4 regions of the Lacticaseibacillus casei DSM 20011 genome follow, and region 1 is predicted to be linked to each of the others. Evidence: predicted binding sites of a transcription regulator. Region 1 holds the regulator's gene; each other region holds the start of a gene.

Region 1 (3,177 bases):
CCGACTTGGTTTGATGCGAAATAAGGAGAACGGGAATGCCAGAGTTACCTGAAGTCGAAACGGTTCGCCGTTCATTGTTGCCACTTATCAAAAACAAACGGATCACCGCCATTAGTACGAATTGGGCGAAAATTCTGATTAATGGCTTGCCGACTTTTCAAAAAGAGGTCGTGGGCGCTGCTGTCACCACGATCGATCGCCGGGGAAAATACCTGTTGATTCGGCTGAACAACGGTGAAACCATTGTCAGCCATTTACGCATGGAAGGTCGCTATTACGTCGTTAGCGATGACCATACGCCATTTGACAAGCACGATCATGTGACTTTTACGTTCCAGGATGGAAGCCAACTGCGCTACCGGGATTTACGCAAGTTTGGCCGCATGCGCTTGATTCATACTGGTCAGGAACAATCGGTGCCGGCGTTGGCAAAATTAGGTCCGGAGCCGACCCCTGCGACGTTTGACGAGGCGGCGTTTGCCCAAAAACTAAAACGCCATCATAAAGCGATCAAATCGGTTTTACTGGATCAGACCGTTGTTGCCGGTATCGGCAATATTTATGCCGACGAAGTTTTATGGTTGAGTCGCTTGAATCCTCTGCAGCCAGCTGATACGCTGACAAAAAAAGAAATCCACACCTTACATGACAATATTATCAAGGAGTTAGATGCGGCCATTGTTGCTGGTGGCACCAGTGCGCATACCTACGTTGATGCAAAAGGTAACCGCGGCTCTTTTCAAGATGCCTTACATGTTTACGATCGGGAAGGGACGCCTTGTGATCGCTGCGGCACACTCATTGTTAAAATCAAAGTCGGCCAACGCGGCACTCATTATTGTCCTCATTGCCAACCCTTGCATCAAAGGAGGCGTCCGGCATGACCTATTTATTGGGTTTGACAGGCGGTATTGCGTCAGGAAAATCAACGGTGAGTCGAGTCTTTAAAGCAGCTGGCTATCCAGTCGTAGATGCCGATGTGATTGCGCGCCGGATTGTCGAACCCGGTCGGCCTGCACTCGCCCGTATTGTACAGGCATTTGGGCCACAAGTACTGCGCGAGGACGGTAAACTCAACCGTGCCAAGCTCGGTGAGATTGTCTTTTCCCAACCGCGGCGTTTGGAGGCGCTGAATCAAATTAATCGACCGTACCTGCGCGCGGCGATTAATCAAGCGTTAGCACAGGCAAAAGCCGGCGGTGCTGCGATTGTGGTTGGCGACATTCCGCTTCTTTACGAAGCCGATTATGCCGATGCATTCGATGGTGTTGCCGTGGTAACCGTTGATCCCAAGGTTCAGTTGGACCGGTTGATGGCCCGTGATGGTCTGACAGAAGCCGAAGCCAAGGAGCGGATAGCATCACAGATACCTTTGGCGAAAAAAGCGGCTATGGCTGATTTTGTTATTGATAATAATGGGCGACCGGAAGCAACCATCGCCCAGGCAAAAGCCTTGATCCGCCAGTTGCAGCACCTATCATAAGCGGCGTGCGCGTGCTATAATAAGCTATCAAACTTTGATTAAGAAGGTGGAGTCGTGCAATGTCCCCATTGCCATCATAATAGTTCGCGGGTCGTTGATTCGCGTCCCACAGACGGCGGTCGGGCGATCCGACGCCGGCGCGAATGCGAGAATTGCGGGTTTCGCTTCACGACTTTTGAACGAGTCGAGCAAACCCCGTTATTGGTAATTAAGAAAAACGGTACCAGAGAAGAGTTCAATCGTGAGAAGATTCTGAAAGGACTGATCCGGGCGGCAGAAAAACGACCGGTCACCATGGAGCAGATGCAAGGGATCGTTGATTCGGTTGAAAACCAATTGCGTGCGATTGGTGAAAATGAAGTTTCCAGTCAAGCCATTGGCGAGTATGTCATGTCCAAGCTAGCAGATGTTGACGACGTGGCTTATATTCGCTTCGCCAGTGTTTATCGGCAATTCAAAGATATGTCCGTCTTCATGCAAGAGCTTCAGGATATGATGAAGAAGGAAAAGACCAAGAAATAGTGAACGTGAAACAAACGGACCTGGGGCAGTTGTCTCAGGTCCGTTGTCTGAAAAGAGGTGAATTTGCTATGCAGCGTCCGGATACGTTTATGCCCCAAGCAGGCTTTGTGTTGACCAAGGCTGGTTATTTTAGCGACTTTGATGAAAAGATCGCTATCTCGCTTTATCAACCGCTCGTGGGGCCGATTGCCATGGCGCTTTATCTAAGTCTATGGCAGGAGGTCAAAGACCGCGCTTTGGTGACGGATCGGCGCCCGCAACTCTGGCTGTTGGATTTGTTGGATATCGACATCGATCAACTCTTTGTGGCTCGCGTCAAACTGGAAGCAGTCGGCTTATTGCGAACTTATACGCAAGTCGATTCCCTAGGACGCTATTACGCTTATGAACTTTACCCGCCAGTGCAGCCAGATGCCTTTTTTAAAGATGATTTGATGGGCCTGTTGCTTTATGACAAAGTTGGTGAAAAACGGTATGACGAACTGGTTGCTCAGTTCAGTCTGAAACCAGTTCGCCGCCCGGAATGGCAGGAAATCACAGCAAACTTTTTGGACGTGTTTCGCTTTGACCACAACTTAAGTGGGGAACCGGATGCGGTGGTTGCCGCTAAAAAGGCAATGGCTCAAAATCAGCCTCAGTTACCGCGGCTTGGTAATGGCGAAGGCTATGACTGGGAACTTCTGCAGTCGCTGTTAGCCAACAGCAACATTCAGTCGGGTCAATTAGCTAAGCACCAAGAGGCACTGTATCAAATTGCAGGGTTTTACGGGATTCAACCACCTGACTTTGCGCGGCTGATCAGTCGGGCGACCGATGTGATGACTGGCAAAATCGACTTGAACGCGTTGCGGCGGCTGGCCGAGCAAAGTTATACCCGCCAGCAGCCGCAAACCAAGGCGCAGCCAGTAGCAACCAAACCGCCAAAAGTGGCTAGTGCTGACGAAGCGCTGCTGAAACGGGCCAAAAGCATGCCACCGCGTCAGTTTTTAACCGCGGCCAAACAGGCTAAGAATGACCGGATGTATCCGGCCAATAATGAATTGCGCGCGGTGCAGAGCCTCAGTGAACGCAACGTTTTTGATGCCCCTACCATTAATATTTTGATTGATTATATTCTCCGAACGAATGACAGTATCAATCAAGCCTTGATGGATGCCATTGCCAACAGCTGG
Region 2 (3,177 bases), 1.4 Mb from region 1:
ATTTCTTCCTGACGACCGTGAACCATCGGCCGCTTGTTTGGATTGCCGAGGTAGCCGCAGAGGCGCTTGACCACGTCGCAGGTTGCCGGATCGTGGTTGCCGCATTCCGGGCATTCATAACCTTTCGCGGTCGCCGTGAATTCACCTTTGAAGCCGCATTTGAAGCATTGATCGATCGGCGTGTTGGTGCCGAGATAACCGATCTTGTCGTAGGCATAGTCCCAAACTGCCTCAAGTGCTTTCGGATTCTGTTTCAGGTTCGGATACTCACAGTAGTGGATGAAGCCACCGGCACTATACTGCGGGTAATCCTTTTCAAAATCGAGTTTCTCAAACGGAGTCGGTGATTTGCGAACATCGTAATGGAAGCTGTTGGTGTAATATTCCTTGTCCGTAATATCTTTGACGATCCCGAATTTCTTGGTATCGTCGCGGCAGAAGGTATCGGTCAGAGATTCGCTCGGCGTGCCGTAAACCGAAAAATGATAGCCGTACTGCTTTTCCCAGGCTTTGCAGTGATCGTCCAACGCCTTGACGATTGAAACGGAAAACGCCTTGGCTTCGGGATTCTTTTCCCATGCTGAACCATAGAAAACCGTGCCGACTTCGTATAAGCCGATGTAACCAAGCGATACCGTGGCGCGGCCGTTTTTGAATAGGTCATCGACGCTGTCTGTGTCAGCCAAACGCTTGCCAAATGCGCCGTACTTGTAGAGAATCGGGGCACTTTCCGGCGTCGCCTGTTTGGTGCGCTCGATCTTATACAGCAGGCCTTCCTTGCAAATACGCATCCGTTCTTCAAAAATCTTCCAGAACTTGTCCTTGTCGCCTTTGGACTCCATGGCAATCCGCGGCAGATTGACCGTGATCACCCCAAGGTTCATCCGGCCGGCGTTGACTTCTTTGCCGGTCTTGGGATCGGTCCAGCCTTGCAAAAAGCTGCGGCAACCCATGGGCGCTTTGAATGAGCCGGTCAGCCGCTTGATGGTATCGTACGACACCACATCCGGGTACATCCGCTTGGTGGCACATTCGATGGCCAGCTGCTTGATATCATAGTTGGGATCTTCCGGGTTGAGGTTCAATCCGCGTTTCAACGTGAAGACCAGCTTCGGGAAAATCGCGGTACGTCGCTCTTTACCCAGACCGAGAATCCGAATCTTCAGAATATCTTTTTGAATTTCCCGTTCGATCCAGCTGGTACCCAAACCAAAGCCAACGGTGACAAAAGGCGTCTGTCCTTGCGTCGAATAAAGGGTGTTGACCTGATATTCCAACGTTTGCAAGGCATCATAAATATCCTTCTTGGTCTGCTTCACAGCCAACGCTTTCAATTGGGCCGGATCATCAATCACATCGCCGAATTCCTTTAGATGTTTCTGATAATTTTTCTCGGCAAACGGGGCCAGCACCTGATCCGTGCGATCACTGGAGCAGCCGCCATATTGGCTGGAAGCCACATTCGCGATAATCTGGGTCATCTGGGTCACAGCCACCTGAATCGAGTGGGCCGGCTCCACTTCGGCGTTACCGATGCAAAAGCCATGATTCAACATGTAGTCAAAATCAATTAAGCAGCAGTTGGTTTCTGCCATAAACGGGGTGTAATCAAGGTCATGCCAATGAATATCGCCACGCAGATGGGCATTGGCCACAGCTGGCGGCAACATTTTCAGCCCGACCGCCTTAGCCACAGCACCGGCAGTGAGATCGCGCTGGGTCGAGAACACGCGGCTATCCTTATTGGCATTCTCGTTCACCACGCTCTTGTCGCGATTGACAAGCTTCGCCACATTGTAATTGACATCTTGCTTCTGCTTACGCGCCAAATCCCGCTTCAGCCGATATTGCGTATACGCCTCGGCCCAGTCATACTTCTCGGCTGCAATCAGCGTCTGCTCAACCACCGTCTGAACCTCGGCGATTTCAACATCATCATGATAGCGATCGCGAATTTTAGCCGTCACCGTATCCGTCAAGTGATCAATCGTCAGCACATCACTGGGTGACAGCTCTGCCACGCTCTCCGCCGCCTTTGTAATCGCGGTGCTAATCTTGCTCGCATCAAAATCAACGATGCGCCCGTCTCGTTTCTTGATTTGTGTATAAAATTCAATCATGGCTAATCCCCCAGTACACTGACTTGTTCCGTTTGCATCAATACATATAGTATACAGGATTTTTCTTCAAATGAAAGCACTAAACCACTAAATTTGGTGGGCAATGGTACAATACTATACATGATATAGTGGTTTTGCATCATTTGATTGTCAGCGATCGATTTTTAAAATAACGGCTCATCCGTCTCAGAACATAACAAACTCGCATAGCTGCGGCTTTATCGTGTCATCAAAAAAGGCGGCCGTTCCGCAAGACGATCATTCATCGTCCTGCAAACCGGTCGCATCTCGTTTTAAAGCCCGCGATAGTCCTGATTTGATGCTGCTTGGCAAACCGTTCAACGCCGTCAACTGAAAGTTAGCCCACACCGGCTGGATTCAGGATCACAAGCTCAAAAGCTTCGGATCAATTTTCTTTCTCAGCTTGCGCATAAATAAAGTCAGAATTCAAACAGTCTATACATTTTTTTAATTATCCCAACTGTCTTTTTTCATCAAGTCTTGTATGCAGTTGTAAAAGTGCAAATCTGGCAATCGGCTTTGCGATACACATTTCAACGAATAATGAAATAGCAAAGTTTCTGGGCCACTTATAGAAAAACATCTGTATCGGTTCTAAGGTGATCGCGCGTGTCCCAATCCATGTTCCGATTACAGTCAGAAAAACAGACATCATCAATACTGTACATAAAATATTCACGACAATATGAGAGCGGAAACTGTCGTCTTTCGCCGCAATCAGAGCTGTCATTTTTTCTGCCGGTATATAAGTAATAAGCACAATAGCAATCACACTCAGCCAGATAAACGGAAGTATCGTCAGTACGTCTCGCCACACATAAAGGTGAAATCCTGACTCAAAACAGGTAATAAGCGGCGCGATAATATTTACAGATACAATAGAAACAATCCCCATAAATAGTGCAAATTCTTTTTTGTTACGTGGTAATTTCATGTAAAAATCCATCTTTATACTTCCTCCTAAAATCAAAAAGTGCAATAGAAAAACGGCTCAGATAATACAAGATTTCCGATATTCGAGACGCTTTGGCAAAAA
Region 3 (3,177 bases), 560 kb from region 1:
ATAAGATGAAGTTGAAAGTTGTTACGGAAATGTTTGACCGTGAAGTGACCGCCGAATTGGACTTTGATCAAGTCGATAAGCTGTAGGTAACGCCTATGAGCGGCTGGTTCTGGATTCTTGTGACGCTGGGCGTGATTGTCGTTGTTGGCGTGATGACCGACTATTTTCTATTGGCGCGGACTGGCTATGCGCCGGTGCCGCTCGTGATGGATCCGACACCGACGTTGTTTATTCCCGGACATCTGGGAACACGGTATTCGTTTGGCCATATGTTGTGGCGTATGCAGCGACGTTATGGCTTGAGCAAAGATGTCGTGGCCATTGTCGCCCCGGATAGCAGCGTTCATTTGCGCGGGCAGTTGAATTTAAATCATCACGCTGCCGTTCAGGTGTTGTATACGGACAAAACGGTGCGGCCCGCTGCCCAGTTGCGCGGGTTAAAGCATGTGATTGTCGCTTTGCAGGAACAGCAGGCGTTTACCCGGGTTAATTTGGTCGCGCATTCGATGGGCGGCGTAACAGCAGCACTGTATTTTTTGAGCCAACCTGCTGTTCCGGTGGCGAATCTGGTGACGATTGCCGCACCAATGAATGATGTGGAGATTGCGCGGCGTTCGCCGATTCTTAATTGGCCGTTGACCCGTCAAGGACCGGAGCATACAGCGCCGATCTATCAATATTTTCAACGTTCGATTGCCAACTTGCCGACAGACTTACGGTGGTTGAATATTGCCGGCGATTTGATGTTAGGTGGGCGCCACGATGGTGAGATGGCGATCAGCAGCAGCTTTGCCGTGCGGTATTTGGTGAAGGATCGGATCAAAGACTATACCGAGGTTGTGATTCGCGGACCGCGGGCAGCCCATAGTCTATTGCACGAGAATCGGTTAGTGGATCATGATATCGCCGAATATTTATGGCAGCGCCAACGCGATTTTTAGGTGCTGCTGAGTTAAAGTTTTGCGGACAGAAGCCGCTCAAGGAGTAAACGAATATGGCAGAAGTATATTTGGCTGCACCGTTTTTTGATCCTGCTCAAGTTGAGCGGCTTGATCAAGTTTTAGCAGCTTTGCATGCAAATGAATCGGTCACCGCGATTTTTTCACCGCGCGATGACACGAACAAAGCGGGATTGACGCCGAACTCACCAGGGTGGCAGCGGCAGGTGTTTGGTGAAGACATTCAGGGTCTGCACCGCTCGACGGTCTTAGTCGCCATTCTGGATTATGTCGGTGAGAATCCCGACCCGGGAACGGCGTTTGAGATCGGGTACGCCTATGCGCACCACATGCCAATCGTGGCGCTTCAGCTTGGCGAGATGAAAATGAATCTGATGCTGGCAGGGTCGATTACCTGCTTTGTGAATGATCTGGCTGAGCTTAAAAGCATTGATTTGGACCATGTGTTAGTGCGGCCGTATGTCGGACCGGTCTTTTAAATCCACGAATAGATCAGATGTCGCCAGCGTTTTCTTGCGCTGGCGATTTTTTAATTTCGTCATTATTTTTAAAAAGCCGTGCATCCCGCGTTGGCCAGGCGGTTGCCATCGTTAACAATTTGTTATTGATTAATCTATATCTTGATATTGGGCTCGTTTGGCTATACCATATCTTGTATACGGGAGGGACGGCTATGCAAGTTATGATGAAACCGATCACCTTGGCACCTGATTTTATTGCCGAGGTCAAGAAAGAAATTAAGCCACACTGGGGCGGACTGGGGTGGGTCACGTATAAGCGGACTTATGCCCGGTGGTTGCCGGATCAACAACGTACCGAGAATTGGGATGAAACCGTCAAACGAGTGGTTGAGGGAAATATTAACCTTGATCCGCGGTTACATACAGCCAATCCTGATTCAGAAGTCGTGGACGAACTGCAAAAAGAGGCACGGAATCTTTTCAAGCTTATTTACGGGTTGGCCGGCACGCCATCTGGCCGCAATCTGTGGATTTCCGGAACCGATTATCAAAAGCGTAATGGCGATGCCTTGAATAATTGCTGGTTTATTGCCATTCGCCCGCAACCCTATGGTGAGTCGCATATCGTGCCAACGGATTTTTCGGCTGACCAACCTGCTGTCTCGATGCCGTATTCCTTTATGTTTGACGAATTGATGAAAGGCGGTGGCGTCGGTTTTTCCGTGACCAAAGACAACATTGCCAAGTTGCCGCCGGTCGCAAACGCCGTTGACTTGACGATTGTGATTGATCACAGCAGTGCCAGCTATGCGGAATCACTGAAAATGGGCGCAGTTGATCGGGAAGCCTGGGAACAGGCGCATGCGGCCGAGCACAATGACCGCTACGTTTTGCCGGATACCCGTGAAGGCTGGGTTTTAGCCAACGCCAAGGTGATTGATCATCATTTTGCGACGACTAATCCTAGTGGTCAGACCAAACTGGTGCTGGATATCAGTCGGATTCGGCCAAAAGGCGCCCGGATTCATGGCTTTGGCGGCACGGCTTCCGGCCCGATGCCATTAGTCGAGATGTTGCTGGATATCAACAAGGTGCTCAATGCGCGGGTTGGCCAGCGGTTGACCGCGGTTGACGCTACGGATATCGGCAACTTGATCGGCAAGACAGTGGTGGCCGGCAATGTGCGGCGTTCCGCGGAAATGTCGTTAGGCTCGGCCGATGATGACGCGTTCATCACGATGAAGCAGGATCAAAAAAAGCTTTATCATCACCGCTGGGCATCTAACAACAGTGTCGCGATTGATACGCAGTTTGACGCTTACGCACCGATTGCGACAGCCATTGCCAAAAACGGTGAACCGGGCGTTGTGAACCTCGATTTATCACGCCGCTTCGGCCGGATTGTCGATGGTGAAAATGCAGCTAACGATCCGGATGTGGAAGGCACCAACCCATGTGGAGAGATTTCGTTGGCCAATGGTGAACCATGCAACTTGTTTGAACTCTTTCCGGTCGTTGCGGTGCAACAAGGTTGGAAATTGAAGCAGGCCTTTGCGTTGGCAACGCGTTATGCCAAGCGAGTAACCTTCAGCAATTACGACTGGCAGGTTTCCCGTGATATTATTAGGAAGAATCGCCGCATCGGCATTTCGATGTCCGGAATTCAGGATTGGTTCCTGGATGATTTCGGTCATCGTGTCGTGTCCGGGTTTGAACCGGTTGTGGATCCGCACACGGGCAAAATGCTTGAGAAGCCG
Region 4 (3,177 bases), 270 kb from region 1:
GCACCAAGGCCGATGCTGTGCGCCATGTGATTACCGTGCTGAACAGATGGCACAACGTCGATATTGCTGTGATCGGTGACATAGGTCAATGCCCGAACCATGGCTTCAACGCTGTGACCAAAATCGCGACTATGCATCAAATTAGGAATATTCGTGCTGCCTAGGTTGCAGGAAACATCTGTCCCTAAGACTTCATATTTCTGTTTGTTGTTGAGCTTGGACGGTACCTGCACCTGCATGATTTCCGAGCACAGGTTACTCATGATGATTTTGCCATCAATCGGACTCGCATTGTTGGCAGTGTCGATGTTGATGATATAAGGATAGCCAGATTCCTGCTGCAATTTGGAAATTTCATTTTCCAGATCGCGGGCCTTGATCTTGTATTTCTTAATGTCCGGATTGGCCACCATATTATCGTATTCCTTGGTAATGTCCACATACGAAAATGGCTTGCCATAAGCCCGTTCAACCGAATAAGGGGAGAACAGATACATATCGGCGTTGTCCTTAATAAGCTCGTAATACTTATCAGGGACAATCACGCCGAGGCTAAGGGTCTTCACTCGATACTTTTCATCCGCATTTTCCTTCTTGGCACCCAGGAAACTGATGATATCAGGATGGAAGACATTCAAATAAACCACACCGGCACCTTGACGTTGGCCCAGTTGATTGCTGTAGGAAAAAGAATCTTCCAACAACTTCATGACCGGCAATACGCCACTTGCAGCACCGTCAATACCCTTGATTGGCGCTCCGGCTTCACGCAGATTCGACAGCGTCAGGCCAACCCCGCCGCCAATTCGTGACAACTCAAGGGCAGAGTTAATCGCGCGGCCAATCGAATTCATATCATCGGTAATTTGCAGTAGAAAACAGGAAACCAATTCACCACGGCGTTGCCGACCAGCGTTCAGGAACGATGGGGTAGCCGGTTGATACCGCTGATGAATCATTTCATCCGCTAAGTCAACCGCTAGCTGCTCATTACCATCCGCAAAGAAGAGGGCGTTGGCAAACACCCGATCTTTGTAGTCTTCAAGATATTGAGTGCCATCGTCGGTCTTTAACGCATACTGGGCGTAGTACTTATAGGCCGCCATAAAGGACTTAAACTGAAAATGCTGGGCCGTCAGAAATTGATCCAGCTTTTCCAGGAAGGCCGGCTGATACTTTTTTAAAAAGTCGGCTTCATAATAGTGATGGTCAACCAAATACTTCAAGCGCTCTTGTAGCGACGAAAACTTCATCGTATTTGGCGCCACATTTTCGGTCAAAAAGGCCTGTAATGCTTCCTTGTCCTTATTGAGCGGAATTTGGTCGTTAACGGGAATATTGATCTCGTTGTTAAGGGCGTAATAAGTAACCTCGTCCGGACTGATTGTTTTTAATGACATGCTAATCCCTGCTTTCACTGCAATTTATCTTCATTCGGTTAAGTTCGATTCGATAAAAAAGCTGGCTGTTCAGACAGCCAGTTGCTTCAAGGCATCCGGTCGGAACCCGGAGAATGAATCAAGCCCATCTGCTTCAAGAACAGGAACCTGCTGGAATCCCTTTTTCTTTAAGTAATCGATGTATTCAGGTTCCTCGTTGATGTTGTGTTCCGTAAATGGAATCTTGTGGGTATCGAGGTAGCGCTTTGTCATCCGGCATTGTGGACAGCCATTGCGCGTGAACAGTGTGATGTTACGCATAGGTATCATCCTTTCTTGTTATCTTATGTAGTTTAGAATACTCAATATTGGGGTGCATGTCAATGAAAAACACCATATCTTGGGGTTAATTTTTTTGATGCCCCAAAGCATATGGTGTCGACTTGATTTTTGCTTACTTTTAGTATAGCAAGAATGCATGCCAGGCGCCAGTGTTAATCAACCATAGGCAGACTTAATGCGGCAAAAGCCTGCCCGCTAAGGAAACAGACGTCTGAGACAAGTACACAAGCATCATTTATCCGGTTGCCGATCTTCTTTGCTATACTATAGCAAAAATTTGGAAAGGAAGTCGTCACCATGGCGTTTGAAGAATTGTTCCTAGACCGCGAAGAACGCGAGCGGTTGGCGCTTTATGGCGATTTGCGAGACGCGCCTAATCGGCAAATGAATATTTCAACGGCAGCGATGGCCCGCGGCGAGAGCTACCGGCAACTGCGACGGCAAATGGCGAAAGTCGCCGAGGATTTACATGCCATTGATCCTGGTGAACCACCTTTATTACGTAGAGGGGATGGCAATATGACGGCACCGCCTTCGATTAGTCGGGTTCGCTACCGAATCTTTTTGTTTCGCCGATCGCTTCCCGGAAAGCTTTTGGTCAAAACATTGATGCAACCTGACTTGACGTTGCCCATGTTATTAGAAGAAACCGGTTTCTCCCGAGCAGCTTTTTTCCGGCGGATTTCCGCATTACGCGGGTACTTGCGCCAAAAAGAGGTCACCATTAATCTCACGCCTTTGGCACTTGCCGGCGCAGAGCCGCGAATTCGCCAAGTTTATCGCCAATTATTGTGGCAGCTAGTCGACACCCAGGATCCACTGTTTGCCACGATGATGCCGCAGTCCCGCCAGCTGGTTCAGTCTTTGCAGGCAGCCGGTTTGATTCGACCGGACTTCCCCGTCAAGCAACTTCAATTTTCGGCCAACATTAATCTGCATCGACTGCAGGCGAATCATTCGATCGGCAACACCCTGAATTTCGCGGCATTACAACCTCGCCCAGTGTTGCCTGATGAGCTGCCAGATGTCTTGGCACATTTACCTCGTGAAGTTGCGGAAGCCGAAATCCTTTATTTGTATCTCGGGCAGTGGCGGATTCCGCGTTTCCACACTGAACAACAATTCGACGCTGCCGGATTTGTCGGTTACCATGTTGCCCACAATACCTCGGCGTGGCAGACCGTCGAAAAAATCCGCACCGAATTCAGTCGTCATTTAATCGGTATTTCACCAGCAGTTTCCAAAGATCTAGCCTTAGCCGGCAATTTATTGAAAATTCTGATCAGTGAACGGATTTTTCCTGATGGCGCGTATATCGACTTAGCGAAAACCGCCAGCCCAATGCGACCGCTTTTTCCACGTCTTGGCAAGGCGATTGAAGCCTTTTTTGTTCGGGAAGAACCGGATGAGAAAGTCCGTTCAGAGATCATCGACGGCTTCTACCAATTGCTTTGGC

Evidence for each region. Region 1 encodes NrdR, which represses ribonucleotide reductase genes. Its sites were predicted from a motif close to ACACNATATATNGTGT; they were not measured.
Region 2: a site for NrdR is predicted at 2,237-2,252, ahead of nrdD (anaerobic ribonucleoside-triphosphate reductase). Genes of this name have one in related genera too.
Region 3: a site for NrdR is predicted at 1,602-1,617, ahead of nrdJ (ribonucleoside-triphosphate reductase, adenosylcobalamin-dependent). Genes of this name have one in related genera too.
Region 4: a site for NrdR is predicted at 1,770-1,785, ahead of nrdH (glutaredoxin-like protein NrdH). Genes of this name have one in related genera too.

The regions. Positions count from the first base shown of each region.
Region 1 covers NZ_AP012544.1:1,642,916-1,646,092, reverse strand. Annotated here, with positions in the region: gene polA (DNA polymerase I) at 1-24, shown strand, start outside; gene mutM (DNA-formamidopyrimidine glycosylase) at 36-884, shown strand; gene coaE (dephospho-CoA kinase) at 881-1,483, shown strand; gene nrdR (transcriptional regulator NrdR) at 1,538-2,005, shown strand; gene LBCZ_RS08145 (replication initiation and membrane attachment family protein) at 2,074-3,177, shown strand, end outside.
Region 2 covers NZ_AP012544.1:72,837-76,013, reverse strand. Annotated here, with positions in the region: gene nrdD (anaerobic ribonucleoside-triphosphate reductase) at 1-2,120, opposite strand, end outside; gene LBCZ_RS16520 (hypothetical protein) at 2,344-2,475, shown strand; gene LBCZ_RS00325 (hypothetical protein) at 2,593-3,087, opposite strand.
Region 3 covers NZ_AP012544.1:2,205,704-2,208,880, reverse strand. Annotated here, with positions in the region: gene nusG (transcription termination/antitermination protein NusG) at 1-86, shown strand, start outside; gene LBCZ_RS10645 (alpha/beta fold hydrolase) at 96-941, shown strand; gene LBCZ_RS10640 (nucleoside 2-deoxyribosyltransferase) at 995-1,438, shown strand; gene nrdJ (ribonucleoside-triphosphate reductase, adenosylcobalamin-dependent) at 1,633-3,177, shown strand, end outside.
Region 4 covers NZ_AP012544.1:1,370,549-1,373,725, reverse strand. Annotated here, with positions in the region: gene nrdE (class 1b ribonucleoside-diphosphate reductase subunit alpha) at 1-1,400, opposite strand, end outside; gene nrdH (glutaredoxin-like protein NrdH) at 1,470-1,700, opposite strand; gene LBCZ_RS06830 (helix-turn-helix domain-containing protein) at 2,019-3,177, shown strand, end outside.